4 regions of the Streptomyces sp. NPDC058671 genome follow, and region 2 is predicted to be linked to each of the others. Evidence: riboswitches for the same ligand, from Rfam matches in the RefSeq annotation. Region 2 holds a riboswitch; each other region holds the start of a gene.

Region 1 (7,004 bases), on a different contig from region 2:
GTCGTCTTCCACGCCCGGATCGCCGAGGAGGACCCGGAGGAGCCCTTCTCCGTGGACGACGTCGCCGGGACCCTCGTCGAGAAACTGATCCTCCGGCACCCGCACGTCTTCGGCGACGAGACCGCCGAGACGCCGGAGGACGTCCGCGCGCACTGGCTGCGGACCAAGGCGATCGAGAAGCAGCGGGAGTCCGTGACCGACGGGGTGCCGCTCGGCCAGCCGGGACTCGCGCTCGCGACGAAGCTCGCGGGCCGGGTGCGGACGGCGGGGCTCGACGTGCCGCTGCCGAAGGGCGAGGGCATCGGGTACGAGCTGCTCGCCCTCGCCGCGCGGGCGGAGAGGGAGGGCGTGGACCCGGAGGCGGCCCTGCGCGCGGCGGCCCGGGCGTACCGGGACGCCATCCGTACGACGGAGGGCGTCAGGACCTGAGGCCCCCGCCTCGGTCTACGGCCTGGGCGCCCGGGACTGCGGGTCGTGCCAGGGCGGTGCCGGCGGGGCCAGGAGGCGTTCGGCCGCGGAGTTGGGGCGGACGGTGAAGCCGTCCACGGGCGGCAGGGCGTCGTGGTGGACGCGGGCCGGGTCGGTGCCGAGCTCCACGAGCGCCTCCGTGACCTCCGTGAGGAAGGCGGGCGGCCCGGCGAGGTAGACGTCGTGCGAGGCCCAGTGGACGCAGGCCTGCAGTGACTGGAGGAGCCGCTCGGTCGCCTGGTCCTTGGGGTGGCCGGGCGCCGAGGTGATGTAGGTGACGCTGAGACCGGGGAGCAGCCGTTTCAGGCGCTCGGCGTCCCGCCGTCCGTACAGGTACTCCTTCGCCCGCGCCACGACGAAGAGCCGGCCCGTCAGTTCCGGCTCGGCCTCCGCCGCCTCGGCGAGCAGCGCCCGCACCGGCGCCCAGCCCGTGCCCCCGCATATATAGGTACGCAGTCCGCCGGGCTCCGTGCGCGCGGTGAGGCCGCCGCCGGGGGCGCTGAGCCGCAGGGTCTCGCCCGGTCCTGTCCGGTCGACGAGCACCGTGCTCATGGCGCCGCCCGGGACCCGGCTCACGTGCAGCTCCACCGTGCCGTCCGGGCGGGGCGCGTCCGCGAGGGAGTAGGTGCGCCAGACCCGCGGGACGCGCAGCGAGCTGACGCTGACGTACTGGCCGGGGCGGTACGGCAGGGGCTGCCGGGGCCGCAGGGTGAGGACGGCCAGGTCCTCGCCGTACCGCTCGTGCCGGACGACGTCCGCGTCCCACCAGGCCGGCTCCTCGGCCGCCACCGCCTCTGCGGCACCCGCCAGCATCAGATCGGCGACCTGCTCGTACGCCTCTGCCCAGGCCTTCTCGGCCTCCGGGGTCCAGGCGGATCCGGCGGCGTGCGCGAACGCGGCGAGCAGGCTCGACCCGACGGCGGCGTAGAGCGCGGGGGAGGCGAGGAACTTGCGGTGGTCGCGGCCCAGGCGCCCCAGGTACTCGGGGAGCCCCGGCTCCCCGAGGTGGGACACCACGTGCGCGAGCGCGGCGAAGAGCCGGTCCCGCTGGGGCCGCATGTCCTCGGGGAACAGCTCGCGCATGCCGGGGTTGTGCCAGAAGAGATGCGAGTAGAAGAAGGTGACGGCGTGTTCGGCCCGTCTCTCGACGACCGCGAACGTGCTTCTGAGCATCTGGGGATCCACCGACACGAATCTAGGGCACGGCCCCCCTTCTTGATCACAGGATCTCCACACACCTCACCGCCGGGGCCGCCCTGTACCGTCGGGGGGTGAGCACCACCCCCGGCCCCGCCCCCGCCTCCTCGCCCGACCGCACCCCCGTCCCCGAGCTCTTCACCTGGGAGTTCGCCGCCGATCCGTACCCCGCCTACGCCTGGCTGCGGGAGCACGCGCCCGTACACCGGACGACGCTGCCGAGCGGGGTCGAGGCCTGGCTCGTGACCCGGTACGCGGACGCCCGGCAGGCCCTCGCCGACCAACGGCTCTCCAAGGACCCGGTGCACCACGCGGAGTCCCCGCACGCGAAGGGCAAGACGGGTATCCCGGGCGAACGCAAGGCCGAGCTGATGACCCATCTGCTCAACATCGACCCGCCCGACCACACCCGGCTGCGGCGCCTCGTGTCGAAGGCCTTCACCCCGCGCCGCGTCGCCGAGTTCACCCCGCGCGTGCAGGAGCTGACCGATCGCCTCATCGACTCCTTCGTGGAGCGGGGCAGCGCGGACCTCATCCACGAGTTCGCCTTCCCGTTGCCGATCTACGCCGTCTGTGACCTGCTCGGCGTGCCCGAGGAGGACCAGGACGACTTCCGGGACTGGGCCGGGATGATGATCCGGCACGGCGGGGGACCCCGGGGCGGGGTCGCCCGGTCGGTGAAGAAGATGCGCGGCTATCTCGCGGAGCTGATCCACCGCAAGCGGCTCGAACCGGGCGACGACCTGATCTCGGGACTCATCAGGGCGTCCGACCACGGCGAGCACCTCACCGAGAACGAGGCCGCCGCCATGGCCTTCATCCTTCTCTTCGCGGGCTTCGAGACGACCGTCAACCTCATCGGCAACGGCGTGTACCAACTGCTGCGCCATCCCGAGCAGCGCGCACGACTCCAGGCCTCCCTCGCGGCGGGCGAGACCGGACTCCTGGGGACGGGCGTGGAGGAGCTGCTGCGGTACGACGGGCCGGTCGAGATGGCGACCTGGCGGTACGCGACGGAGCCGCTGACCATCGGCGGGCAGACGATCCCGGCGGGGGACCCGGTGCTGGTCGTGCTGGCCGCCGCGAACCGGGACCCGGAGCGGTTCACGGCGCCGGACAGCCTGGACCTCACGCGGCGCGACAACCAGCACCTCGGGTACGGGCACGGCATCCACTACTGCCTCGGCGCGCCGCTCGCCCGCCTGGAGGGACAGACGGCTCTCGCGACCCTCCTGACGCGCCTTCCGGACCTGCGACTTGCCGCGGACCCGGCCGAACTCCGGTGGCGCGGAGGGCTCATCATGCGCGGATTGCGCACGCTTCCGGTGGAGTTCTCCCCGTCCGTACCGCTCCAGCACACTGACGGCGTATCAGAAATGTGATCTTCGCGTGATCGCGGGGCCATCGACTTGTGACGAGCGTTCGAATACCGCTACGTTCGCGGCACTCTCAGCCGTCACGCGAAAGGCGCTCCTATGCGTTCCGGGAACGGACGACACCGTCGCCCCCGTCAGGCCCCCGCCCTCGTCGTCGCAGCCGGTGTGACCGGCTCCGCCATGGCGCTGCCGCTGCTCGCCACGGGCTCCGCCTCCGCGGCCGACGCCGCCACCTGGGACCGCGTCGCCGAGTGCGAGTCAGGCGGCCAGTGGAGCGCCAACTTCGGCAACGGCATGTACGGCGGGCTCCAGTTCACCCAGGACAGCTGGGAGCGGCACGGCGGCCTGGCGTACGCGCCCAGCGCCGACCTGGCCAGCCGGGCCCAGCAGATCGCGGTGGCCGAGAAGGCCCTCGCCAGGGGCTCCGCCGAATGGGCCACCTGCGCGCCGATCGCCGGCCTGACGAACGACGGCACGGCCCCCGGTGTGAATCCCGGCCCGGCCTCCGTCCCGAGGGCGCCCACGGGGCCGGTCGTCGAGTCGAACAGGACGGCGGGGCTGCCGGGGGCCTCGACGGGCACCTCCGCGACCGCGAAGCCGAGCGCGGGGACGGCCGCGACGCCGACCGCGCCCGTCGCACCGGCCACTTCCGGGACGTCCGGCAGGCCCGTCACGCCGACGGCTCCCGTCTCGCCGACCACCCCGGTGAGCCCCTCCGTGCCGACCGCCCCGACCGACGCGACCCACCCGGCCGTGCCGACGTCGCCGGGCGCGCCGACCACGCCGGTCACCCCCGACACCCCTGACGCCTCTGTCACGCCCGGTACGTCCGTGATGCCCGGTACGTCGGCGGGTGACGGGTCGTCGGCCACCGTCGGCACCGGCAAGCACCGGGGCGGCGCCGCACCGGAGGAAAGCGGCAAGGGGGACACTTCTACCGAATCAGGTAGACATGCCTCATCCGCTAACAAGTTCGGCGAAAGCCCCCTCACCGCGACCCCGGTCGGCGCGGTGAAGAATTCGGGTGCAACGGACAGTCAGGACACTTCGGACGCGTACACCGTGCGGCCGGGTGACAACCTGTCCGACATCGCGCGGGCGAACGAGCTCCCCGGCGGCTGGACCGCCCTCTATGACGCCAACCGGCGGACGGTCGGTGTCGACCCGGATCTCATCCTCCCTGGTCAGAGCCTCGATCTGACGGAAGGTTCGCCCGCGAACGCCGAATGATTCGAGCGCTTATGTCCGGTTCTGGGTAAGTGAGACATGGGTCTCTTCGCCCCAACTGGCGTGTCCCGCCCGCACGGTCGGCTCCCGTCACCCCTCACCTGCACAAATGCCACTCGCCGGAGGGCAAGTAGGGGCGATATTTCCGCAATACGCCTCTTTGAACTTCCGGCGGGTCTGTGTCTACGGTCGTCACTGCTCGCCACCGCGGGCCCCGTCGACCGAAACGCCGAATCCTGCCGTCGGCCGATGGGAACAGTCGTCGCGTAAGCGCCGAAGGCAGGAGTGGGGGACCCAAGGTAAGTGCCGGTCCCGGCCGTTGAGAGACGGCCGGCGAACGGCTTGGGGTGAAGCCGCGTGCCACAGCACGCGGCCGGGCAACTTTCCGGCCCGAACCCGACAGCTCACCTCACAGGCGTCGGTGAGGAGAATCTCCATGCTGTTTTCCGGCAAGGGCAAGCACCGCCGTCCCTCCAAGGCCACCCAGGTCGTCACGCTCGTCGGCGTCACCGGTGTCGCCGTCGCGGCCCCGCTGATGACCGCGGGCACCGCCTCGGCCGCCACGGCCTCCGAGTGGGACCGCGTCGCCCAGTGCGAGTCCGGCGGCAACTGGTCCATCAACACGGGCAACGGCTACTACGGCGGCCTGCAGTTCTCGGCCTCCACCTGGGCCGCGTACGGCGGCACCGCCTACGCCTCGACCGCCAACCAGGCGTCGAAGTCCCAGCAGATCGCCATCGCCGAGAAGGTCCTCGCGGGCCAGGGCAAGGGTGCCTGGCCGAGCTGTGGCGTGGGCCTCTCCAACGCCTCCTACAGCGGCGGCTCCGCCGAGTCCGCCCCGCAGCAGCAGGAGCGGAAGGCCGAGCAGCCGACCACCCGCAGCGAGCAGCGCCAGGCCCCGAAGAAGTCCGCGCAGCAGACCCCGCAGCGCCAGGCCACGCCGAAGGCCGCCACCAAGAAGACCGTCACCACCCCGACCGGCAAGTCGGTCAAGAAGGGTGACGGCGAGTACAAGGTGGAGTCCGGCGACACCCTCGGCACCATCGCCCGGGCGCACGGCGTCCAGGGCGGCTGGAGCAAGCTCTTCGAGCTGAACAAGGACGTCGTCGAGAACGCCGACCTCATCTACCCGGGCCAGCAGCTCCACCTGAAGTGAGCCCGGCGGTCCGCGTGAGTCCGGCGGCTCACGCGGCCCCCACGACCCTCCCGCGGTGACCACCCCGGTCCGGCGCGCCTCCCCCCTGTGCGCGCCGGGCCGGGGTTCCCGTCTTTCCGCAGCACGCCGGACATGACGGTTACCGCCCAGTAGATCCGGGGCCCTTCGTCCCGGGATGCATGCCCTTGGGTCCTTTTTCGTCCCAGGGGGCGGGCGCCCGGCCGACCGGAGCCCCCGCGCCGGTTAGGCTCTTGTCGCAAGGCCGAGCGACCCCGCACCGACCTTGCGTCACATCCAGCGTCACATCCCAGAAGGAGATGCTCGTGCCGTCCATCGACGTCGTCGTAGCCCGGGAAATCCTGGACTCCCGAGGCAACCCCACGGTCGAGGTCGAGGTCGGCCTCGACGACGGCAGCACCGGCCGTGCTGCTGTTCCGTCCGGCGCCTCCACCGGTGCGTTCGAGGCCATCGAGCTTCGCGACGGTGACCCCAACCGCTACCTGGGCAAGGGTGTCGAGAAGGCCGTCCTCGCCGTCATCGAGCAGATCGGCCCGGAGCTCGTCGGCTACGACGCCACCGAGCAGCGCCTGATCGACCAGGCCATGTTCGACCTGGACGCCACCGAGAACAAGGCCTCGCTCGGCGCCAACGCCATCCTCGGCGTCTCCCTCGCCGTCGCGCACGCCGCGTCCGAGGCCTCCGACCTCCCGCTCTTCCGCTATCTCGGCGGTCCGAACGCGCACCTGCTGCCCGTTCCGATGATGAACATCCTCAACGGTGGGTCGCACGCCGACTCCAACGTCGACATCCAGGAGTTCATGATCGCCCCGATCGGCGCGGAGTCCTTCTCCGAGGCCCTCCGCTGGGGTGCGGAGGTCTACCACACCCTGAAGAAGGTCCTGAAGACCAAGGGCCTGTCCACCGGTCTCGGCGACGAGGGCGGCTTCGCGCCGAACCTCGAGTCGAACCGCGCCGCTCTCGACCTCATCATCGAGGCCATCAAGGAGGCCGGTTACGAGCCCGGCCGTGACATCGCGCTCGCGCTCGACGTCGCCGCCTCCGAGTTCTACAAGGACGGTTCGTACGCGTTCGAGGGCCAGTCCCGCACGGCCGCCGAGATGACGGACTACTACGCCGAGCTGGTCTCCGCGTACCCGCTGGTCTCCATCGAGGACCCGCTGTACGAGGACGACTGGGACGGCTGGAAGACCATCACCTCGCGCCTCGGCGACCAGGTCCAGATCGTCGGAGACGACCTGTTCGTCACCAACCCGGAGCGCCTGGCCCGTGGCATCGAGGAGGGCTCCGCGAACGCCCTCCTGGTCAAGGTCAACCAGATCGGCTCGCTGACCGAGACCCTCGACGCCGTCGAGCTGGCCCAGCGCAACGGCTTCAAGTGCATGATGTCCCACCGCTCCGGCGAGACCGAGGACGTGACCATCGCCGACCTCGCGGTCGCCGTGAACTGCGGTCAGATCAAGACCGGCGCCCCGGCCCGCTCGGACCGCGTCGCCAAGTACAACCAGCTGCTGCGCATCGAGGAGATCCTCGACGACGCCGCGGTCTACGCCGGCCGCAGC
Region 2 (7,004 bases):
TCACCCGCTTCGAGGGCCAGGGCCTGGACAAGGGCCACGTCGTGCACGACCTTCTCTTCCGCCGGAAGTGACCGCGCGGCGCTCCTGATCCGGTAACCCCGTCGCCCGCTGTCGGTGGGGGTCGTTAGGGTCGCTCACGTGTCGAACCCCGCCCCCGCCGACCAGCCGGAGACCGCTCCCGTCCCGCACCGGGACACCGAGGAGCCGGCCTTCCCCGCCGCCGCCGACCGGTCCCAGTGGCGGTACCGGCCACACCGGGCCTTCTGGCGCAGCCGGCTGGTCCGGGCCGTCGCCGTCATCACCGTGCTCGCGATCTGCGCCCTGTTCATCCTGGCCCTCGTCCGCGAGCAGACCGGCACCGAGGGCTTCCTCGTCGGCCTCGGGCTGGCCGTGCTTCCCGTACCGCTGCTCATGGCCGCGTTCCGCTGGCTCGACCGGGTCGAGCCGGGGCCGTGGAAGAACCTGCTCTTCGCCTTCGCGTGGGGCGCCTTCGCCGCCGCGCTCGTCGCCATCCTGGCGAACTCCTTCGCGGTGCGCTGGATAGCGACGGCCACCGCGGACCCGGACTCGGCGGACACCCTCGGTGCGACGGTGGTCGCCCCGGTGGTGGAGGAGAGCGCGAAGGCGGCCGCGATCCTGCTGCTGTTCCTCTTCCGCAGAAGGAACTTCGGCGGTCTCGTCGACGGGGTCGTGATCGCCGGTTTCACCGCGACCGGCTTCGCCTTCACCGAGAACATCCTCTACCTCGGCAACGCCTTCGGCGAAGACCAGGAGTTCGGCTCCTCCGGTCTGGGCTCGGTGACCGCGGCGACCTTCTTCGTACGGGTCGTCATGTCGCCGTTCGCGCATCCGCTGTTCACCGTGCTCAGCGGCATCGGTTTCGGCTTCGCCGCGCTCGCCCCCCGCGGCAAGCGCCTCCGGAAGGTGCTGCTGCCGCTCGCGGGCCTCCTGCTCGCCATGGGCCTGCACGCCGCCTGGAACGGCTCGGCCACCTTCGGCGGCCCCTGGGCCTTCTTCGCGGTGTACGGGGCGCTGATGGTCCCGGTCTTCGGCCTGCTGACCTGGCTCGCGGTGTGGGGCCGGCAGCGGGAGCTGCGCACGATATCCGGGGAGCTCCCGGCGTACGCGGCGGCCGGCTGGCTCTCGCCCGCCGAGCCGCCGGCGCTCTCCTCGATGCGGGCCCGTCAGCTGGCCCGCTCGTTCGCCGCCCGGACGTACGGTCCGGCGGCGGCGCGGACGGTGGGCGAGTACGAGTCCTTCGCGACGACCCTGGCGCTGCTCCGGGACCGGGCCCGGCGCGGCACGGCCGGGCCCGACTTCCCGGCCCGCGAACAGGAGCTGCTGCACCACCTGTGGCAGCGCCGCGAGGTCGCCTCCCCGGCGCTCACGTACGCGGCCAGGGCGACGGGCCGGGTGTGGGCGCCCCCGCAGTACCTGGACTACGACGGCTACAACCCGTACCGGAGCTGAAGGCCCCGCTCCCCCGTCCTCAGGGCCCTCGGACCGTCAGGGTCCCCAGCCGTCAGGGTCCCCAGCCGTCAGGGCCCTCGGACCGTCAGGGTCCCCAGCCGTCAGGGCCCTCAGACCGTCAGGCCCTTCGAGCGGAGCCACTCCGCCGGGTCGATGCCGGAGCCGCCGGGCGTGTGCACCTCCATGTGGAGGTGGGCGCCGGTGACGTTGCCGGTGGCGCCGACGCGGCCGATCGTCTCGCCGGTGCCCACGGTCTGGCCGACGCCGACCGTCATGGACGACAGGTGGCAGTACCAGACCTCGGTGCCGTCCTCCAGCTCCAGGACGATCCGGTAGCCGTACGAGCCGGACCAGCCCGCCGACTTCACGGTGGCGCCGTGGACCGCCTTGAGCGGGGTGCCGGTGGGGGCGGCGAAGTCGAGGCCCGTGTGGTGGCCGGAGGACCACATCGAGCCGGACTGCATGTAGGTGGCGCTCACGGAGTACGAGGAGAGGGGCATCGAGTAGCTCGCGGCGAGCTGCGCGAGGCGCTCGGCCTCGGCCTTCGCCCTGGCCTCCTCCTCCGCCTTGGCCTTGGCCTCCGCCTCGGCCTTCGCCTTCGCCTCGGCGGCCGCCTTCTCCGCCGCCTCGGCCTTGGCCGCGGCCTCCGCCGCGGCCCTCTCCGCCGCCGCCTTCTCGGCCGCGGCCTTGTCGGCGGCGTCGGCGGACGCCTGCTGCTGCTCGGCCTGCTGGAGGATGCGGGCGCGCAGGGCCTCGCCCGCGTCGGCGGTGCCGGTGGCCGCCGTGGCGGCCTGCGCGGCCGTCGCGCCCCGCTCGTCGTCGGGGGTGGTGTACGTGGCGGCGGTGAGCGGGTTCGGGTTGGAGCGGGGGGCCTCGGCGGCCGCCAGATCCATGTCCGAGGCCGTGTCGGCGTCCTCGTCCGGGAGAAGGTCGCCGACGCCCGGAAGGTCGTGGGCGTCCGGCAGGTTTAGGTCCGGGAGGTCCGGCAAGGAGATGGCTACGGGCGGCCTCTCCTGGGCGGTGGCGAGGCCGCCGGCGCCGACGGCCGCGATGACACCGACGCCGAGGACGGTGGAGGAGCGGGCGAAGTGGGAACGCTGCTTGACGACCCGGTGCCGGCCGCCGGAGCGGCTCTGGGCACGGAGGGAGTCCTCGGTGGGATTCCACTCGGTGCCGGGCGCGGCGGGACCCGCACCACCACCGAAGGCGTCGAAGGGTGCCTCGGGTGCGGGGGTGTTGGACGCCACGAAGGGGCGCTCCTTTCCTTCCTTCTCGCCTACCGGGTTAGCTGACGGGTTCGGAGCAGGAAGGTCTCCTACGGGCACGTCGCAGCGATGCGATGAGCCCGATTCACCCCAATTGGTGGTTCCCCGGTTCCCTTTCAGGATTCGGCGCGTGCGCACGGTGCCGCCTCTTGCGGCGGCTGGGACGACCGCGCTGCGTTATCGAACGTTAATAGACAGGGGGTCCCGATTCCAAGCCGTTCCTCTTGATCATTCATGGAATTGGGCGAGAATGGCCCGAGTTGACCGTCCTTCAGCGGGAGCAGCCCAAACCCCTGCGATCTGACGTTATGTCAATTGTTATCGCAGCGACACCTTCCGACTACGACCGGTGACCGGAGCCGCCCGGCGGCACCACCGGCATCGTGCGGCGCCGCTCCGGCTGCCCCGTCGCCGGACGGCTCAGGGCGAGCAGCGCCATGTCGTCCGTCGTCCCGCCGCCCGTGTGCCGCCGTACGTCGTCCACCAGCGCGTCGAGCAGCTCCTCCGGCCCCGGGAAGATCCGCCCGGCGAGCCGCTCCCCCGGGTCGTAGAAGACACCCGCCGCGTTCCGGGCCTCCGAGAGGCCGTCGGTGTAGAAGAGCAGCGTCGCGCCCGGCGGGTAGGGGCGCCCCTCGGCCCGGTCCGGCCACGCCGCCAGATCGCCCATGCCGAGCGGCAGGGCCGGCTCGGTCGGCTCCAGCGTGTCCAGACGCCCGTCGGCGTACAGGATCAGCGGCGACGGGTGCCCGCGGTTGACGACCCGCACGAAACCGTCGAAGGTGCCGTTCCCGTCGCCGCGCGGGATCTCGGCCAGGACGGCGGTGGTGAACCCCTCGACGGCGTCGAGCCCGTCCCGGCGGGTGCCCTCACGGGTCAGCGCCCGTTCGAGGCGCTGCGCCACGCCCTCCAGGCTCCGCTCCTGCTCGGCCGCCTCGCGGAAGGCCCCGATGACGACGGCGACGGCCTCGACCGCCTCCATCCCCTTGCCCCGGACGTCGCCGACGACGAGCCGCACCCCGTAGGGGGTGTCCTGGACGGCGAACAGGTCGCCGCCGATGAAGGCGTCCGCCTGCGCCGCCTCGTAGCGGGCCGCGCACTGCAGACCCCCGATCCGCTCGGCGGGCGTCGGCAGCACCGCCTTCTGCGCGGTCTCCGCGATGACCCGCGCCGAGGCGAGCCGCTCACCGCTCCTGCGCACGACCCGGCTGATGAGGAGGGCGAGCGCGGCGACGGTGACCACGGTCAGGGTCTCGGTCAGGGTGGGGATCTCGTCGGCGGTGCCGTTGTAGAGGTGCAGCCCGACGGAGGCGAGGACGGCGGCGATCCCCGTCAGGAGCGTCGTGAGGGTGGAGAAGAAGGGGGCGGCGATCAGCGGGGCGGCGGAGAAGAGGGGCGCGGCGGTGTACTCGGGCGGTGTCAGCAGGTCGAACACGACCCCGCCGGCGATGACCAGCGGAGGCAGCGCCCGGATGAACCGCCGGGCACGCCCGTACGAGCGGCGGCCCTCACCGCCCCGCCGCTCACCGCCGCCCGCTCCTAGGGGGTGCCCCACCTGTGCTCTCCTGCCCGGTCCGTACCCGGCCGCGGTCGGTACCGCGCCCTACCAGGGTGGCCGCCGCCCCGCCGGGCGGCGACTCCCACGGGGCCGACTGGCGTACGGGCGGGCGCCCGCCCCCGTCAGAGGTTCCGCTCCGCGTAGATCTCCATCGCGTCCCGGACGAGGACCGCGGTCCCCTCACCGTGCTTGTCGTAGTTCGCGGTGAACCGCGGGTCGTCGACGTACATCCGGCCGAGACCGATCACGTACTCCTTGGTCACCGCCGTGGTGTGCGTCAGCCAGGCGACCTGGCGGCGCGCGATCGCCTGCACCTCGTCGCTGCCGGCGGCCAGGCCGTCCCTGAGCGCCCGCCCGAAGTCGCGGGCGATGCCGGACTGCTCGTCCATGAACGCCTTCTTCTGCCCGGCGTCCAGCGACCGCCACCAGCGGTCGCCCTTCTCGTACGCGTCGCGGCCCCAGCGCTCGGTGACCTCCCCCTCGTACGCCGTGTGGTCGAAACCGTCGAACACTTCGTCGGCCATGAGTTCTTCTCCGTTCTCCGTCTTGTGGAGAGTGGTCCACACCGACGCGATCCGGCGTCCGATGCGCTCCCGCTCCTGCTCCAGGAGGGCGAGATGGGTGCGAAGGGCGGCGGACGTGTCCCGCTGCCCCGCGAGGACCTCGGCGATGGCGGGCAGCGAGAGCCCCAGCTCGCGCAGCAGCAGGATGCGCTGCAGACGCACGAGCGCCGCCTGGTCGTAGTACCGGTAACCGTTCGCGCCGATCCGGCTCGGTTCCAGCAGTCCGCGCTCTCCGTAGTGCCGGAGGGTGCGGCTGGTGGTGCCGGCCTTCTTGGCGACCTCTTGGATCGACCACTCCATACCGAGAACGCTAGATCTTGACGTCGCGTCAAGGTCAAGCCGACGCGGCCGCGGGGTGCCGCGGATACGACGAAGGCCCGGATCCGATCGATCTCGGATCCGGGCCTTCGTTGCTACTGAGTAGCGGGGACAGGATTTGAACCTGCGACCTCTGGGTTATGAGCCCAGCGAGCTACCGAGCTGCTCCACCCCGCGTCGGTAAACACGACTGTACGCCATGACCGGTGCGATCACGAAATCGGTTTACGTCGGCAACGATCGGCGGCCGGTCAGTCGGCGGGGCCGGGGGCGGATCGGCGCCGGCGCGCGGCGGGACCGGGAACGGATCGGTGCCGGTCAGCGGCGGTGGGCACGGTCAGTGGTGGTGGGCACGCGGTCAGCAGCCGCAGTCGTCCGAGTCGATCGGCGCCGTCAGCGGGTCCGCCGCCTTCTCCGCGGGCCCCTCCCAGGTCTCGTACGCAAAGCCCTCGCGCACCCAGTACTCGAACCCGCCGAGCATCTCCTTCACCTGGAAGCCCAGCTCGGCGAGGGCCAGCGCGGCGCGCGTCGCACCGTTGCAACCGGGACCCCAGCAGTACGTGACGACCGGCACGGACCGGTCGAGCAGCTGCTCGGCCTGTTCGGCGATGAGCGCGGTGGGCAGGTGGAGCGCGCCGGGGACGTGCCCCTGGTCCCAGGAGGCGGTCGAACGCGAGTCGATGACCACGAAGCCCGGGTCGGTTCCCTCGGCGGCGGCCGTGGCGAGCGCGGAGGCCACGTCGGAGACGTCGGCGTGGAAGGCGAGGCTCGCGGAGAAGTACGCGGCAGCGGCGGCGGGGGAGGCGGGCGGGGTGCGGAGTACCGGGTTGACCTGCGTCGTTGTCGTCGTCATGGTGATCAATCTACGGAGGAGGACCACCGCGCTGAAGTGAGGATCCACGGCGGTCGGGGGTGTAGACCGGGGAATCCCGCGCGTCGACCGGAAGACGGCGCGGATCTCACGCCTCGGGACCGTACGGCCGGACCACCGTCGCGCCTGCCGTGTCACATCGACGAGGTTTCGTCCGTCATGACGTCATGAAGAGGAGATGGCATGACGAGGTGATGGCGTGATGAGGTGACGGCGTGACGGGACGTGGACGGGGAGAGCGACGAGTGGACCACGACGAGAAGGAACTGCTGGCCCGGCGCTTCGAGGCCGACCGGGGGCACCTGCGAGCGGTGGCGTACCGGATGCTGGGCTCGCTGGGCGAGGCCGAGGACGCCGTCCAGGAGGCCTGGATCAAGCTGAACCGCAGCGACGTCAGCGGCGTGACGAACCTCAGCGGCTGGCTGACCACGGTCGTCGGCCGCGTCTGCCTCGACATGCTGCGCGCCCGTGGCTCGCGCCGCGAGGACCCGCTGGAGTACTACGTCCCCGAACCGGTCGTCCGGCTCCCCGACACCGCCGACCCCGAGCACGCGGCCGAGGTCACCGAATCCGTCGGTCTCGCGCTGCTCGTCGTCCTGGAGAGCCTTTCGCCGGCGGAACGGCTCGCGTTCGTCCTGCACGACATGTTCGCCGTGTCCTTCGACGAGATCGCCCGGATCGTCGACCGCACCCCGGCCGCCACCCGCCAGCTCGCCAGCCGCGCCCGCCGCCGGGTGCGGGACGCCTCCCCGGCCGCCGGACCGGACGCGCGGAGGCAGCGGGAGATCGCCGACGCCTTCCTCGCCGCCTCGCAGGGCGGCGACTTCGAGGGACTGCTCGCGGTCCTTGACCCGGACGTGGTGCTGCGCGCCGACGGGGGCAAGGCCCTCGCGGCCGTCTCCAAGATCGTCCGGGGCGCCGAGGCCGTCGTCGCCCAGGCCCTCACGTACGCCAAGTTCCGT
Region 3 (7,004 bases), on a different contig from region 2:
ATCTGGAGGTGATCAAGCTGATCCCGCCGCTGATCATCGACGAGGCGGACGTGGACCGGTTCGTCACCGCCTTCACGGCGGTCATGGACGACGCCCACGGCGGCGGCGGGCTGATGTGGGACTTCGGGAGGACCCTGGTGAAGCAGGCCGTCGCACAACGCTGACCCCGGGCCGGGTCTTTGTCTCTGAGGCAAGAAACTTGCCTCAGAGGCACGATGCTGGCGGAATGGACGCATGGACCACGTCCCCGGGGACCCCTCCCCGGACCCCGCCACACCCGGCTCCCTGCCGGACGTCGCCCCGCAGCTGCGTGCCCTGCGCCGCCGCCGGGGACTCACCCTGGAGGCCGCCGCCCAGCGGGCCGGCCTCTCCCCGGCCCACCTCTCGCGCCTGGAGACGGGGAACCGGCAGCCCTCGCTGCCGATGCTGCTCGCCCTCGCCCGGATCTACGGTACGACGGTCTCCGAGCTCCTCGGCGAGACGCCGCCCGAGCGCGACCCCGTCGTCCGGGCGGCCCGCTCCGAACCCGTCGAGGCCGACGGCTGGGTCTACCGCCAGGCGGGCGGCGCCGGGCGCGCCCTGCAGTGCCTGCGGGTCCACGTGCCGCACGCCACCCGGGCCGACATCGTGCGCGTCCACCCGGGGGAGGAGTGGATCCACGTCCTGGAGGGCCGGGTGCGGCTCGCGCTCGGTGACGTCGTGCACGTCCTCGACCCCGGGGACGGTGCGCACTTCGACTCGCTCACCCCGCACCGGATCGGCGCCGCCACTCCCGGCGGGGCGGAGCTGCTGTTCGTCCACACCCTGCTGCGGAGTCCCGTGGCCGAGCTGTGTCTCGGCGACGGGACGCCGCACCGACGCTGATACTTCCGAAAGGGCTGACATGTCCGAGAAGTCACGACCGGTCACCGGTGAAGAGCGCGGGGAGGGCAAGTTCCCCAAGGGGCTGGTCCTCCGGCTCTTCGCCTATCTGATCGCCGGCCACCTCTTCGCCGGTTTCCTCTACCTGCTCTTCGTGCTGGGTGGCCAGAACCAGTAGGCGGGGGGGGGGGGGGTCACGCCTCGGTGAGCAGGCGCTCCCGCAGCAGCTCGCGGGTCTCCGGGGCCAGCTTCAGGCCCTCGGCGAGATAGGCGTCCACGGAGCCCCAGGTCGTCTCGATCGTCTCGAAGGCTCCGCGCAGATACTCCACCCGCGCGTCGAAGAGCGGGCTCAGCAGCTCCATCACCTCGGGCGACATGGCGTCCGGGGCGGTGGAGCTGCGGCGCACCTTGTAGCGGCGGTGCGGTTCGTTCGACTTCACGTAGTCGGCCTCGATCGCCGCCCGCTCGACCCCGACGGCGAGCAGCGTGATCGCGATGGAGAGCCCGGCGCGGTCCTTGCCGGCCGCGCAGTGCATCAGGGCGGGGAGGCTGTCCTCCGCCAGGGCGTGCAGGATCCGGCTGTGCTCGGCGGTCCGCTCGACCACCATCCTCCGGTACGAGTCGGACATGGTGGCGGCCGCCTTGCCGTCGCCGAGGATCTCCCGCAGCTGCGGGATGTCGCCGCCGCGGACCAGCTTCCAGAACTCCTTGCCGTCCGCCGGATCGTTGAGGGGTATGTTCACGTTCCGCACGCCGGGCAGTTCGACGTCCGGGCCCTCCACCTTCCGGTCGGCCAGGTTCCGGAAGTCGAAGACGGTGTGCAGGCCCAGCGAGTCGAGGAAGGCGGCGTCCGCCGCGGTCGCGTGGGCGAGGTGGCCGCTGCGGAAGAGGCGCCCGGGGCGGACGGCTCGCCCGTCGGTCGTCGGCAGGCCGCCCACGTCCCGGAAGTTGCGGACCTCGGTCAGCGCGGGTTCGGTCATGTCGAGGGGCGGGACCTGCGGCAGCTGCTGCGTCACGGATGCTCCTGGTGGTCGGCGGTCGGGTGCCCGAAGCGAGATCGGTTCCAGGGGCAATCATCCAGGCGGGACGGTGCCGGGTCACCCCCCTGCACGGGAATGAGTGATCTGTCCGAATTGAGGCCTTGCGTATAACGCGCCCCGTTTACGGGGGAGATGAGCTTCGGTGCGTGAGCAGGGTCATAAAGGTGACGGATCGTGGCCGACGGCCGGAACCAATTGCCCTGCGTGAAAGGGGGATCGAAGGACCGTCATCCACGGAGGGTGACCGGAATTCCGGGGCAGGGACAGGGCGGGGAAAGCCGGTGGAAAACGGTGGCTTGTTCGCGCCGACCCCGCTCGTCTAGCGTCACCGTCAATCCGGTCGGACCGCCGAATCCTGCCACCGTCCGGAATTCCCACTCACCCATGTGTGGCAGGAGCGGGGGACCCAGGAAGTACGCCGGTCCCGCGACGCAGGACGGCTTGGGGTGAAGCCGCGTGAGAGCGCGGCCGGGCATCTCCAGTCCGAACCCGACAGCTCACCTCGTAGGCGCCGGAGAGGAATTCGCCATGCCCGCGAAGGGTAAGCACCGCCGCATCAAGACCAACCGCCTGACCCGCGGAATCGCCGCCGCCGGTACGGGAGGCGCCGTCGTCGCGCTCCCGCTCCTCGGCGCCACCGGGGCCCACGCCGCCGAGCAGTCCGCCCCGGCCGCCGCCGGCCAGGCCGTCACCGCTGCCGCCCAGGCGAAGGCCCCCGCCTCCGCCAAGGCCGCACCCGCCGCCAAGGCCGCACCGAAGACGTACTCCGTCGTGCGGGGCGACTACCTGTCGAAGATCGCCGCCGACCACCGCCTCGTGGGCGGCTGGCAGAAGCTGTACGCGGACAACCGCCAGGTCGTCGGCGAGGACCCCTCGCTCATCCTGCCCGGCATGAAGCTCACGCTCGGGGCCAAGAGCACCGCCAAGGCCGCCGCCCCGAAGAGCACCGCGCCCAAGGCCGCCCCCGCGCGGTCCACGGAGCCGGCCGCCACGTCCTCCTCGAAGAACGGCGACACCCCGCGCGCCTCCCGCGGCGACGACCGCGCCGAGGCCCCGGCCTCCGTCACCCGTTCCTCGGACTCCGGCTCCTCCTCGTCCTCCGAGCGGTCCACGGGCTCCGGCGCCTCGACCTCCGGGTCCGGCTGGGTCTCCCCGGTCAGCGGCGGCATCTCCACCCCGTACCGCGCCTCCGGCTCCATGTGGTCCTCCGGCTACCACACCGGTGTCGACTTCATCGCCTCCTCCGGCACCACCGTTCGCGCCGTCGGCGCCGGCACGGTCGTCTCGGCCGGCTGGAGCGGCGCCTACGGCAACGAGGTCGTCATCCAGCACGCCGACGGCAGCTACTCCCAGTACGCCCACCTCTCCTCCCTCTCCGTCTCGTCCGGCCAGTCCGTCAGCGGCGGCCAGCAGATCGGCCTCTCCGGCTCCACCGGCAACTCCACCGGCCCGCACCTGCACTTCGAGATCCGCACCTCGCCGAGCTACGGCTCCGACATCGACCCGCTGGGCTACCTGCGCCAGCACGGCGTCTCCATCTGACGCACCGGCACCCGCGTGGCCCGGCACTCCCGTGCCGGGCCACCGGCGCGTTCCCCGTCTATTCCGGCTTGGCAAACTCTTTATCGGTGGCATATGTCACCCGGCGTCAACCCCTCCTTACGGTCGCGTAGGTCACATCCCAGAGGGAAGGATGTGCTCCCGTGGCAGACGATTCGAGATCAAGAGACAAGAACGTATTCGGGTCGTACGCGGCGATCGGTGACAGCTTCACCGAGGGCGTCGGAGACCCCGGCCCGGACGGGACGTACGTCGGCTGGGCGGACCGCCTCGCGGTCCTGCTCGCCGACCGGCTGCCGGAGGGCGACGCCTTCCGCTACGCCAACCTGGCCGTACGCGGGCGCCTCCTCGACCAGATCGTGGCGGAACAGGTCCCGCGGGCGAAGGAACTCGCCCCCGACCTGGTGACCTTCTGTGCCGGCGGCAACGACATCATCCGCCCCGGCACGGACCCCGACGACGTGGCCGAGCGCTTCGAGCGCGCTGTCGCCGAACTGACCTCCGCCGTCGGCACCGTCATGGTGACCACCGGCTTCGACACCCGTGACGTGCCCGTGCTCAGGCACCTGCGGGGCAAGATCGCCACCTACACCGCCCACGTCCGGGCCATCGCGGACCGCTACGACTGCCCGGTCCTCGACCTGTGGTCCCTCCGGTCCGTGCAGGACCGGCGCGCCTGGGACAGCGACCGGCTGCACCTCTCGGCCGAGGGGCACACCCGGGTCGCCCTCCGCGCCGCCCAGGTCCTCGGCCTGCCGGTGCCCGCGGACCCCGACCAGGTCTGGCCGCCCGTACCCCCGCGCGGCACGCTGGAGGTGCGCCGCGACGACATCTACTGGGCCAAGGAGTACCTCGTGCCGTGGATCGGGCGCCGGCTGCGCGGCGAGAGCTCAGGCGACCACGTCGCGGCCAAGCGACCGGACCTCATGCCCCTCTGAGCGGCGACGGACCGCCGGCCGGGATCCGCTCCAGGACCCCGCCGGCGAACACGTCGTACAGCGGCAGTGTCTCCAGGTGCACATAGCCGATGTGACAGTCGCAGACGGCGAGGGGGCAGGCCCGGGGACGCAGCGCGGCACGGTACGAACCGTCGTACAGGTTCCCCAGCTCGGCCTTGACGAAGTGGCAGCGCCGCACCGTCCCCTCGCCGTCCACCGAGATCACCGACTCCCCGGTCCGGCACGGCAGCCCCGCCGAGCGGTGGGGATGCCGGCTGTACGGGAACAGCGGATCGATCGCCGTCCACGCCCCCGCCTCCGCGTCGGTGTACGTGTGCCCCTCCGCCGCGTTCACCCAGAGGTAGACGTGCGGCGGCAGCGCGGCACGCAGCCGGCTCGCGTGCTCCGCGTGCTCCGGCAGGCCGACCACGCCGACACTGAACCGGACGCCCCGCTCCGCCAGTTCTCCGCACCTGGCGAGGAACCGCTCGAACGGCGTCTGCCCGGGGTGGTACGTGCACCAGAGCGCCACGCGCTCCGGATCGGCCTCCGCCAGCCAGTCCGTCCGGCAGCTCAGATTGGTCTGGATCGCCACCCGCTCGACCTGCGGCAGCCGCGACAGGTCGACCAGCGCCCGCCGGTACCAGGAGCGCACCAGACCCTCGCCCCACGGCGTGAAGAGGATCCGCAGCCGGTCGCCGGTCTGCCCGGCTGCCCACCCGGTGAACCGTTCGAGCGCGGCCCGGTCCGCCCGCAACTGCTCACGGCTGTCCCGCCGCTTGGCGAAGGGGCAGTACGGGCAGTCGAAGTCGCAGGACGAGAGCGGCCCGCGGTAGAGCAACGTCAGGTCCATGCCCGGGTCAGGGGCCTGATCCCGGCCCGAGCCGAGGGTGAGGTCCATGCCGGCCCCCTACTTCGGCTCGTACGCGGCCATCGCGGCCCGCACGTCGGGGGAGAACAGCTCCGGGCCGAGCCCGTCCGAGTACGCGAGCCCGTCCGGTGACAGGCGGAGGAGTCCCGCCGGGGCGTCCCCGTCCAGCCAACCGAGCCGCTCGAACCGGCCCAGCTCCTCGGCGAAGTCGGCGAACGGCGAGGACCCGAACCGCTCCTCGTACCCCGCGACCGGCATGCCCTCGGCCTGGAGCAGTGACTGGAGAAGGTGGCGGCGGCGGGCCTCCCCGGCGTCGACCCAGCGGCCCACCTCGACGCGGGAGAAGTCCGGGGTCTCCGTGTAGGCGTCGATGATCGAGCGGATCTCCCGCATGTCGACGGCGTAGTCGAAGGAGTAGTGGAGGGCCGACGTGTACGACCGGGCCCCGCAGCCCAGGCCGATCATCCCGTCCGTCTGACAGGGGTGGTCGTCGGGGCCGAGCGGTGCGGCGTCCGCCCGCCGGAACATCCGCATGGACACCTGCTCGTAGCCGTGCGCGAGGAGATGGTCCCGGCCGTACCGGTACAGACGCAACCGCCGCTCGTCCCACTCCCGGTCGGCCCGCAACCGGTCGGCGGGGGAGATCCGGCCGAGGCCGGTGAGGGGCCGGACGTACAGGGGGTAGAGGTACAGCTCCTCGGGGCGCCAGACCAGGGCCGCGTCGAGCGAGGACCGCCAGGACTCCTCGGTCTGGCCGTCGATCCCGTAGATCAGGTCGATGTTGAGCACGGGCACGCCCGTGTCCCGGATGCGGCCGAGCGCGGCCTCGACGTCCGCGCGCCGCTGTGGCCGGACGGCCGCCCGCGCCTCGGCGTCCACGAAACTCTGCACCCCGATGCTCAGCCGGGTCGCGCCCCGCTCGGCGAGGACCGCGAGCCGGTCGGCGGTCGCCGTCGCGGGCGAGGTCTCCACGGAGAGCGGGACCGCCCGGAGGTCGACCCCCATCCGCTTCTCCGCGATGTCGCAGAGCCGCTCCAGTTCGGCGGCGGTGAGGAAGGTGGGCGTGCCCCCGCCGAACGCGGCCGTCGCGAACCGCACCGGCGCCCCGTCCCCGAGAGCCTCCCGCACGGCGGTGGCCTGGCGGTCGAGGGCGTCGAGATAGCGGCCGGTCAGCTCGTCGGGGGCGCCGATCCGGGTGAAGAGGTTGCAGAAGCCGCAGCGGACCTCGCAGAACGGTATGTGCGCGTAGAGGGAGAGCGCGTCCTTCGGCTCCCCGGCCCAGAGCGCGGTCAGCTCCGGGCGCTCGGGAAGCGCGCGGTACGCCGTCTTGTGCGGGTACGCGTAGACGTAGCTGCGGTACGGGCGGATGGCGTCGCTCATGCCACGTCCTCCCGCTCCGGGCCCGCGAGGACGAACTGCGCGTACGGGACGGTCCACACGACCTCGTGACCGAGCCGGTGCCCGGTGTGGCCGTCCTCCCCGTACGCGGTGCCGTGGTCGGAGCAGACGATCGCGAAGCAGGGGCGCCGGCTGCTCATCGCGGCGAAGAGCCGTCCGATGTGCCGGTCCACGTACTCCAGGGCCGCCGCGTGGGTGGCCCGGGAGTCACCCGCCTCGGGGGTCGCCCCCGGCAGATGGAACCAGTTGGGCTGGTGCAGCGCGGACACGTTGACGAAGAGGAAGAGCCGACGCCCGTGGGGGAGCGCGGCCACGACCTCCTCCGCGCGTGCCACC
Region 4 (7,004 bases), on a different contig from region 2:
AGCGCCGCCAGCGCTACGACAACGTGCCGTACGGCACGGCGTTCGAGAAGCTGACCGCCCTCGCCTACCCGGAGGGCCACCCCTACCACCACACGCCGATCGGCTCCATGGCCGACCTGGACGCGGCCACCCTGGAGGACGCGCGGGACTTCTTCCGCACGTACTACGCCCCGAACAACGCGGTGCTGTCGATCGTCGGCGACATCGACCCGGAGGAGACCCTCGCCTGGGTCGAGAAGTACTTCGGCTCCATCCCCGGCCACGACGGCAAGCCCGAACCGCGCTCCGGCGACCTGCCCGAGGTCATCGGCGAGCAGCTGCGCGAGGTCGTCGAGGAGGAGGTCCCGGCCCGCGCGCTGATGGCCGCCTACCGGCTGCCCCACGACGGCACGCGCGAGTGCGACGCCGCCGACCTGGCCCTGACGGTGCTCGGCGGCGGCGAGTCGTCCCGTCTGCACAACCGTCTCGTCCGCCGCGACCGTACGGCCGTCGCCGCCGGCTTCGGCCTGCTGCGGCTCGCCGGAGCGCCTTCGCTCGGCTGGCTGGACGTCAAGACCTCCGGAGGCGTCGAGGTCCCCCGGATCGAGGCGGCCGTCGACGAGGAGCTCGCCCGGTTCGCCGCGGAGGGCCCCACGCCGGAGGAGATGGAGCGCGCGCAGGCCCAGTTGGAGCGCGAGTGGCTCGACCGCCTCGGCACCGTCGCGGGCCGCGCCGACGAACTGTGCCGGTACGCCGTGCTGTTCGGCGACCCGCAGCTCGCCCTCACGGCCGTCGACCGGGTCCTGGACATCACCGCCGACGAGGTGCGGGCGGCCGCCGCGGCCGCGCTGCGCCCCGACAACCGCGCGGTGCTCGTCTACGAGCCCCTGGCGACCGAGCAGAGCGACCACGCCGACGGCGATGACGACGCAGAGGGAGCGGACCAGTGACCGACGCCGCCGTGTCTTTGACGAGCATGGACTTCCACCCCCAGCCGACGCCCGGCGTCGCCAGGCCCTGGGCCTTCCCCGCCCCGGACCGCGGCAAGCTGGACAACGGCCTGACGCTGCTGACCAGCCACCGCCCCGGTCAGCAGGTCGTGGCCGTGGAGCTCTTCCTGCCGGCCCCGCTGGACGCCGAGCCCGCCGGTCTCGACGGTGTCGCCACCATCATGGCGCGCGCGCTCTCCGAGGGCACCGACCGGCGCAGCGCCGAGGAGTTCGCGGCCGAGCTGGAGCGCTGCGGCGCCACGCTCGACGCGCACGCCGACCACCCGGGCGTACGGGTCTCCCTGGAGGTCCCCGTCTCCCGGCTGCCCAAGGCCCTCGGGCTGCTCTCCGAGGCCCTGATCGCCCCGGCTTTCCTGGACACCGAGATCGAGCGCCTGGTGCGCAACCGTCTCGACGAGATCCCGCACGAGACGGCCAGTCCGGCCCGTCGCGCCGCCAAGCAGCTGTCCAAGGAGCTCTTCCCTGCCGAGTCGCGGATGTCGCGGCCGCGCCAGGGCACCGAGGAGACCGTCGAGGCGATCGACGCGGCCGCGGTCCGCGCCTTCTACGAGGCGTACGTCCGGCCCGCCACGGCCACCGCCGTGGTCGTCGGCGACCTGACCGGCGTCGACCTGGACAAGGTCCTCGCCGAGACCCTGGGCGCCTGGACCGGCGAGCCTGCCGAGCCGCTCCCGATGCCGCCGATCACCGCCGACGACACCGGACGGGTCGTCATCGTGGACCGACCCGGCGCCGTCCAGACCCAGTTGCTGATCGGCCGCATCGGTCCCGACCGGCACGACCGCGTCTGGTCGGCCCAGGTCCTGGGCACGTACTGCCTCGGCGGCACCCTCACCTCGCGACTCGACCGGGTGCTGCGCGAGGAGAAGGGCTACACCTACGGGGTGCGCGCCTTCGCGCAGGTGCTCCGTTCGGACAGCCAGGGGAACGGCGCCGCGATGCTCGCCATCAGCGGTTCCGTCGACACGCCCAACACTGGCCCGGCGCTCGACGACCTGTGGAAGGTGCTGCGGACGCTGGCCGCCGAGGGCCTGACCGACGCCGAGCGCGAGACGGCCGTGCAGAACCTCGTCGGGGTCGCCCCGCTCAAGTACGAGACGGCCGCCTCCGTCGCCGGGACGCTCGCCGACCAGGTCGAGCAGCACCTTCCGGACGACTACCAGGCCCAGTTGTACGCCCGCCTGGCCGAGACGGGCACGGTCGAGGCGACCGCGGCCGTGGTCAGCGCCTTCCCGGTGGACCGGCTCGTCACGGTGCTCGTGGGTGACGCGTCGCAGATCGCGGACCCGGTGCGCGCGCTGGGCATCGGTGAAGTCACCGTCGTGACGGGCTGATTCCGGCTCCTGGCCCCGGCCGGGACCGGTTCCGGCCGGATCCTGAGAAGAGGGGCACGGGGAGGGCTCCGACGAACGATGTCGTCGGAGCCCTCCCCTTTGTCCGTATTGGCAGCAAGGGTGATCGTTTGCTCTGTGGCATGTCTTACAAACAGGCCGGTCCGGTTGGTGATTGAAAGGTGATCCGCATAGCGTCGTTGCGTCTGTTCGGCAGTTGCACCCGCCGCACCCGCGGCAACCGGACAGTCATCGCCGAGTCCCCGTCAGGCGCGAGCCTGGGGAGCCGGGGACCCACACGTAGTCCCTGGGGTGAATCGGGCGCCTTCGTCTCGTACGGAGGGGCTCGTAGGAGACCTTCCTGCTCCGAACCCGTCAGCTAACCCGGTAGGCGAGAGGGAAGGAAAGGATCAGCCACTACATGGCGTTCACCCGTGCCACCGGGAAGCATCGTGGTTCGAGCCGGATGGCGCGCCGCAGCGTGGGCTTCGCCGGCGCCGCGACACTCGCCACCACCGGCGTCATCGGAACCCTCGCCTCCCCGGCACTCGCCGCCGACGCGGACAACCGCTCCGTCGAGGACACCGGGCTCACCAAGGTGATCACCGAGGACTCCCTCGTGGACCGGATCAACGCCCAGGCCGCCGCCCAGGAGCAGGAGGCCTTCGAGGCCGCCGCGAAGGCGAAGGCCGAAGCCGAGGCGAAGCGCAAGGCGGAGGCCCGCGCCAAGGAGATCCGCGAGGCGGAGGAGCGCGCCGCCCGTGAGGCCGAGCGCCGCCGTCTGAACTCCTTCCAGCTCCCCGTCGCCGGCTCGTACGTGTCCACCGGCTACCAGACCGGCGGCTCGCTCTGGTCCTCCGGCAGCCACTCCGGCGTCGACTTCCACGCCGGCTACGGCAGCGGCGTCGTCTCCGTCGGCTCCGGGACGGTCGTCGAGGCCGGCTGGGGCGGCGCGTACGGAAACAACATCGTCATCCGGATGAACGACGGCACGTACACCCAGTACGGTCACCTCTCCTCCATCGAGGTCCACGTCGGCCAGAGCGTCGAACCGGGCCAGCGGATAGGCATCTCCGGCTCGACCGGCAACTCGACCGGCCCGCACCTGCACTTCGAGGCGCGTACGAGCTCCGAGTACGGCTCCGACATCAATCCGGTCGCCTACCTCCGGGCCCGAGGCGTCAGCGTCTGACGCACGGCGTCCGCCGCGCCCGCGTCACCGCACCCCGTACCCCCTGACCGCACCCCGGCCCCCGAGGGCCGGTCCGCGTCGCGTCGCAAAAGCCCCGGCTCGTGCTGAGCCGGGGCTTTTCGTCGGTCAAAAGGCGTCCATATTCCGCTGGGGCATCGGAAATTCCGGCGCGCTGCAATAGAGTCGCAGATCGGGCGCAGAACAGGCGCCTCTGGAATTGTCTCGCGCAGACCAAGGCGGAGGTCGGACATGCGCATTCCCGCGCACTCGGTATGCACGGCGATCCGGGACGACATCGTCTCCGGCGTCTTCGAGCGGGGCAGCCGGCTGACCGAGGAACAGCTCGCACGTCGGTACGGGGTCTCCCGGGTCCCGGTCCGCGAGGCCCTGCGCACCCTGGAGTCCGAGGGCTTCGTCGTCACCCGCCGCCACGCGGGCGCGCAGGTCGCCGAGCCCACCGAGCAGGAGGCGGCCGATCTGCTCGACATGCGGGCGCTGCTCGAACCACTGGGCGCCGCACGAGCCGCCCAGCGGCGCACCGAGGCCCACCTCAAGGTGCTCCGGGGCCTGGTCAGGCTGGGGCAGGAGCGGGCCAGGCGGGGTCAGGGCGAGGATCTGCGCTCGCTGGGCGGCTGGTTCCACGAGACGCTGGCACAGGCTTCCGGCAGCCCGGCGCTCACGGCGCTGCTGACCCAGCTGCGCCACAAGATCGCCTGGATGTACGCGGTCGAGGAGCCCGCGCAGCCGGTGGAGGCCTGGGCCGAGCGCGGCGCGATCGTGGACGCCCTCGCGCGCGGTGACGCCGAGCGGGCGCGGGCGCTGACCGCGCTGCACGCGGAGCGCTCGCAGCCGCTGCACCACCTCAAAAGGCCGACGCGCGGTCGTGTGAGGGTTTCGCAACATGTCGTCAACACGGCGAGCGCCCGGAATTAACGCGCGCACCGTATACAAAGAATGCGAATTCGGCGGGCTGGTCCCGTGCTGCCCGAAAGTCGCTCGGGGGGAAATGCGAAAGGCCGTGGCCGCCGGAATTCCGGCAGCCACGGCCTTTCGCCGTACGAGAAGGTCGACCCGGCTCAGACGGTCTCGGGGAGCTCGTCGAGACCCTCGGCGACCAGCTTCGCCAGACGGTCCAGAGCGGCCTCGGCGCCCTCGGCCTCCGAGGCGAGGACGATCTCCTCGCCGCCCTGCGCGCCCAGGCCGAGCACCGCGAGCATGGAGGCGGCGTTCACCGGGGTGCCGTCGGACTTGGCGATCGTCACCGGAACGCCGGAAGCCGTGGCGGCACGGACGAAGATGGACGCGGGGCGGGCGTGCAGGCCCTCGGCCCAGCCGACGTTGACGCGGCGCTCAGCCATGGTGTTGCCCTTCAAGTCTTAGCGGTTGTCTAGACCAGTCTCTCACGGGACGCCCGGTGCTCCACGCCGACCTCCGGCCCGGACCGGACCGTCTTCCGACCCGCTCCTGCCGCACCCGGCGTGCTCCCACCTTGCACGGCGTGCCCCTACCTTGCACGGCGCGCACCCTCCACGCGACCGGTGCCACAGCCGTGTCGCGGCCGTAGGCTGGCCCCATGCAGAGCGCGTCGGAGCAGTCGGAAGCGGCCGAACACCCGGCACCACAGGCGCGTCCCGAGCCACCGGACCACGACTACCCCGACCACTGGGAAGCGGACGTGGTGCTCCGCGACGGCGGCACCGCGCGCATCCGGCCCATCACCGCCGCCGACGCCGACCGCCTCGTCAGCTTCTACGAGCAGGTCTCGGACGAGTCGAAGTACTACCGCTTCTTCGCCCCCTATCCGCGGCTCTCCGCCAAGGACGTCCACCGCTTCACCCATCACGACTTCGTGGACCGGGTCGGGCTCGCGGCGACGGTGGGCGGCGAGTTCATCGCCACCGTCCGCTACGACCGCATCGACGACCGCGGACTGCCCGCCTCCGCGCCTGCCGACGAGGCCGAGGTCGCCTTCCTCGTGCAGGACGCCCACCAGGGACGCGGTGTCGCCTCCGCCCTGCTCGAACACATCGCGGCGGTCGCGCGCGAACGGGACATCCGGCGCTTCGCCGCCGAGGTCCTGCCCGCCAACACCAAGATGATCAAGGTCTTCACGGACGCGGGCTACACCCAGAAGCGCAGCTTCGAGGACGGCTCCGTCCGGCTCCACCTCGACCTCGAACCCACCGACCGGTCCCTCGCCGTCCAGCGCGCACGGGAGCAGCGGGCCGAGGCACGCTCCGTGCAGCGCCTCCTCACCCCCAGGTCCGTCGCCGTCGTCGGAGCCGGGCGCGCCCCCGGCGGCGTCGGCCGCACCGTCCTCCGCAACCTCCTCGGAGCCGACTTCACGGGACGCGTGTACGCGGTCAACGCCGCGCTCCCCACCGGCGAGGCTTCGGAGCTCGACGGTGTCCCCGCCCACGCGTCCGTCGGCGCCATCGGAGAACCCGTCGACCTCGCGATCGTCGCGGTCCCCGCCGAACGGGTGCCGGAGGCCGTCGCGGATTGCGGTGAGCACGGCGTACGGGGCCTGGTCGTCCTGTCCGCCGGATACGCGGAGAGCGGGGCCGACGGCCGCGAACGGCAGCGGCAGCTCGTCCGGCAGGCACGCTCGTACGGGATGCGGATCATCGGCCCCAACGCCTTCGGGATCATCACCACCGCCGACGACGTCCGGCTCAACGCCTCCCTCGCGCCGCAGATGCCGGCCGCGGGGCGCATCGGACTCTTCACCCAGTCGGGCGCGATCGGTATCGCCCTGCTCGCCGGGCTGCACCGGCGGGGGGCGGGCCTCTCCTCCTTCATCTCGGCGGGCAACCGCGCCGACGTCTCCGGCAACGACTTCCTCCAGCACTGGTACGACGACCCCGGAACCGACGTCGTCCTCCTCTATCTGGAGTCGATCGGCAACCCCCGCAAGTTCACCCGGCTGGCCCGCCGCACCGCCGCCGTCAAGCCGGTCGTCGTCGTCAAGGGCGCCCGGCACAGCGGCAGCGCCCCGCCCGGCCACCGGGTGCCCGTCACCCGCATCCCGCACGCCACGGTCTCCGCTCTGCTCCGCCAGGCCGGGGTCATCCGCGTCGACACCGTCACCGAACTCGTCGACGCCGGTCTGCTCCTGGCCGCCCAGCCCCTGCCCGCCGGGCCGCGGGTCGCGATCCTCGGCAACTCCGAGTCCCTCGGCCTCCTCACGTACGACGCCTGCCTGACGGAGGGACTGCGCCCGCTGCGGCCGCTGGACCTGACGACGGCGGCGGAACCGGCGGACTTCCGGGACGCGCTGGCGGCGGCGCTCGCGGACGAGACGTCCGACGCGGTCGTCGTGAACGCGATCCCCTGGGTCGGTGAGAACGGTGCCACCGAGTTCGGCGACGGCGAGGTCCTCGCGGCCTCCCTCCGCGAGGCCGTCGCCTCCGCCCCGACCCCGACGAAGCCGGTCGTCGTCGTCCACGTCGAGATGGGCGGCCTCGCGGAGGCCCTCGCGATCGCAACGAG

Evidence for each region. Region 2 has a riboswitch for cyclic di-AMP ahead of ACFWV2_RS23675 (M23 family metallopeptidase). Riboswitches for the same ligand answer to the same signal wherever they lie in the genome.
Region 1: it holds a riboswitch for cyclic di-AMP, as region 2 does, so the genes downstream of both, ACFWV2_RS21725 (transglycosylase family protein) here and ACFWV2_RS23675 (M23 family metallopeptidase) in region 2, are expected to answer to the same signal.
Region 3: it holds a riboswitch for cyclic di-AMP, as region 2 does, so the genes downstream of both, ACFWV2_RS07685 (LysM peptidoglycan-binding domain-containing M23 family metallopeptidase) here and ACFWV2_RS23675 (M23 family metallopeptidase) in region 2, are expected to answer to the same signal.
Region 4: it holds a riboswitch for cyclic di-AMP, as region 2 does, so the genes downstream of both, ACFWV2_RS08590 (M23 family metallopeptidase) here and ACFWV2_RS23675 (M23 family metallopeptidase) in region 2, are expected to answer to the same signal.

Annotation. Positions count from the first base shown of each region.
Region 1 covers NZ_JBHXSA010000017.1:87,927-94,930, reverse strand. The annotation lists gene ACFWV2_RS21745 (nucleoside triphosphate pyrophosphohydrolase) at 1-429, shown strand, start outside; gene ACFWV2_RS21740 (globin domain-containing protein) at 445-1,641, opposite strand; gene ACFWV2_RS21735 (cytochrome P450) at 1,740-3,047, shown strand; gene ACFWV2_RS21730 (transglycosylase family protein) at 3,141-4,271, shown strand; cyclic di-AMP (ydaO/yuaA leader) riboswitch at 4,530-4,701, shown strand; gene ACFWV2_RS21725 (transglycosylase family protein) at 4,705-5,424, shown strand; gene eno (phosphopyruvate hydratase) at 5,748-7,004, shown strand, end outside.
Region 2 covers NZ_JBHXSA010000019.1:133,923-140,926, reverse strand. The annotation lists gene trmB (tRNA (guanosine(46)-N7)-methyltransferase TrmB) at 1-71, shown strand, start outside; gene ACFWV2_RS23680 (PrsW family intramembrane metalloprotease) at 139-1,470, shown strand; gene ACFWV2_RS23675 (M23 family metallopeptidase) at 1,581-2,717, opposite strand; cyclic di-AMP (ydaO/yuaA leader) riboswitch at 2,729-2,874, opposite strand; gene ACFWV2_RS23670 (PP2C family protein-serine/threonine phosphatase) at 3,076-4,287, opposite strand; gene ACFWV2_RS23665 (MerR family transcriptional regulator) at 4,413-5,153, opposite strand; tRNA gene ACFWV2_RS23660 (tRNA-Met) at 5,275-5,348, opposite strand; gene ACFWV2_RS23655 (rhodanese-like domain-containing protein) at 5,530-6,024, opposite strand; gene sigJ (RNA polymerase sigma factor SigJ) at 6,288-7,004, shown strand, end outside.
Region 3 covers NZ_JBHXSA010000004.1:292,219-299,222, reverse strand. The annotation lists gene ACFWV2_RS07705 (aspartate aminotransferase family protein) at 1-164, shown strand, start outside; gene ACFWV2_RS07700 (helix-turn-helix domain-containing protein) at 235-864, shown strand; gene ACFWV2_RS07695 (DUF6126 family protein) at 884-1,039, shown strand; gene ACFWV2_RS07690 (tyrosine-protein phosphatase) at 1,056-1,877, opposite strand; cyclic di-AMP (ydaO/yuaA leader) riboswitch at 2,238-2,425, shown strand; gene ACFWV2_RS07685 (LysM peptidoglycan-binding domain-containing M23 family metallopeptidase) at 2,430-3,443, shown strand; gene ACFWV2_RS07680 (SGNH/GDSL hydrolase family protein) at 3,605-4,399, shown strand; gene ACFWV2_RS07675 (STM4011 family radical SAM protein) at 4,386-5,252, opposite strand; gene ACFWV2_RS07670 (STM4012 family radical SAM protein) at 5,310-6,650, opposite strand; gene ACFWV2_RS07665 (STM4013/SEN3800 family hydrolase) at 6,647-7,004, opposite strand, start outside.
Region 4 covers NZ_JBHXSA010000005.1:189,043-196,046, reverse strand. The annotation lists gene ACFWV2_RS08600 (M16 family metallopeptidase) at 1-929, shown strand, start outside; gene ACFWV2_RS08595 (M16 family metallopeptidase) at 926-2,323, shown strand; cyclic di-AMP (ydaO/yuaA leader) riboswitch at 2,564-2,729, shown strand; gene ACFWV2_RS08590 (M23 family metallopeptidase) at 2,742-3,512, shown strand; gene ACFWV2_RS08585 (GntR family transcriptional regulator) at 3,762-4,445, shown strand; gene ACFWV2_RS08580 (HPr family phosphocarrier protein) at 4,589-4,870, opposite strand; gene ACFWV2_RS08575 (GNAT family N-acetyltransferase) at 5,086-7,004, shown strand, end outside.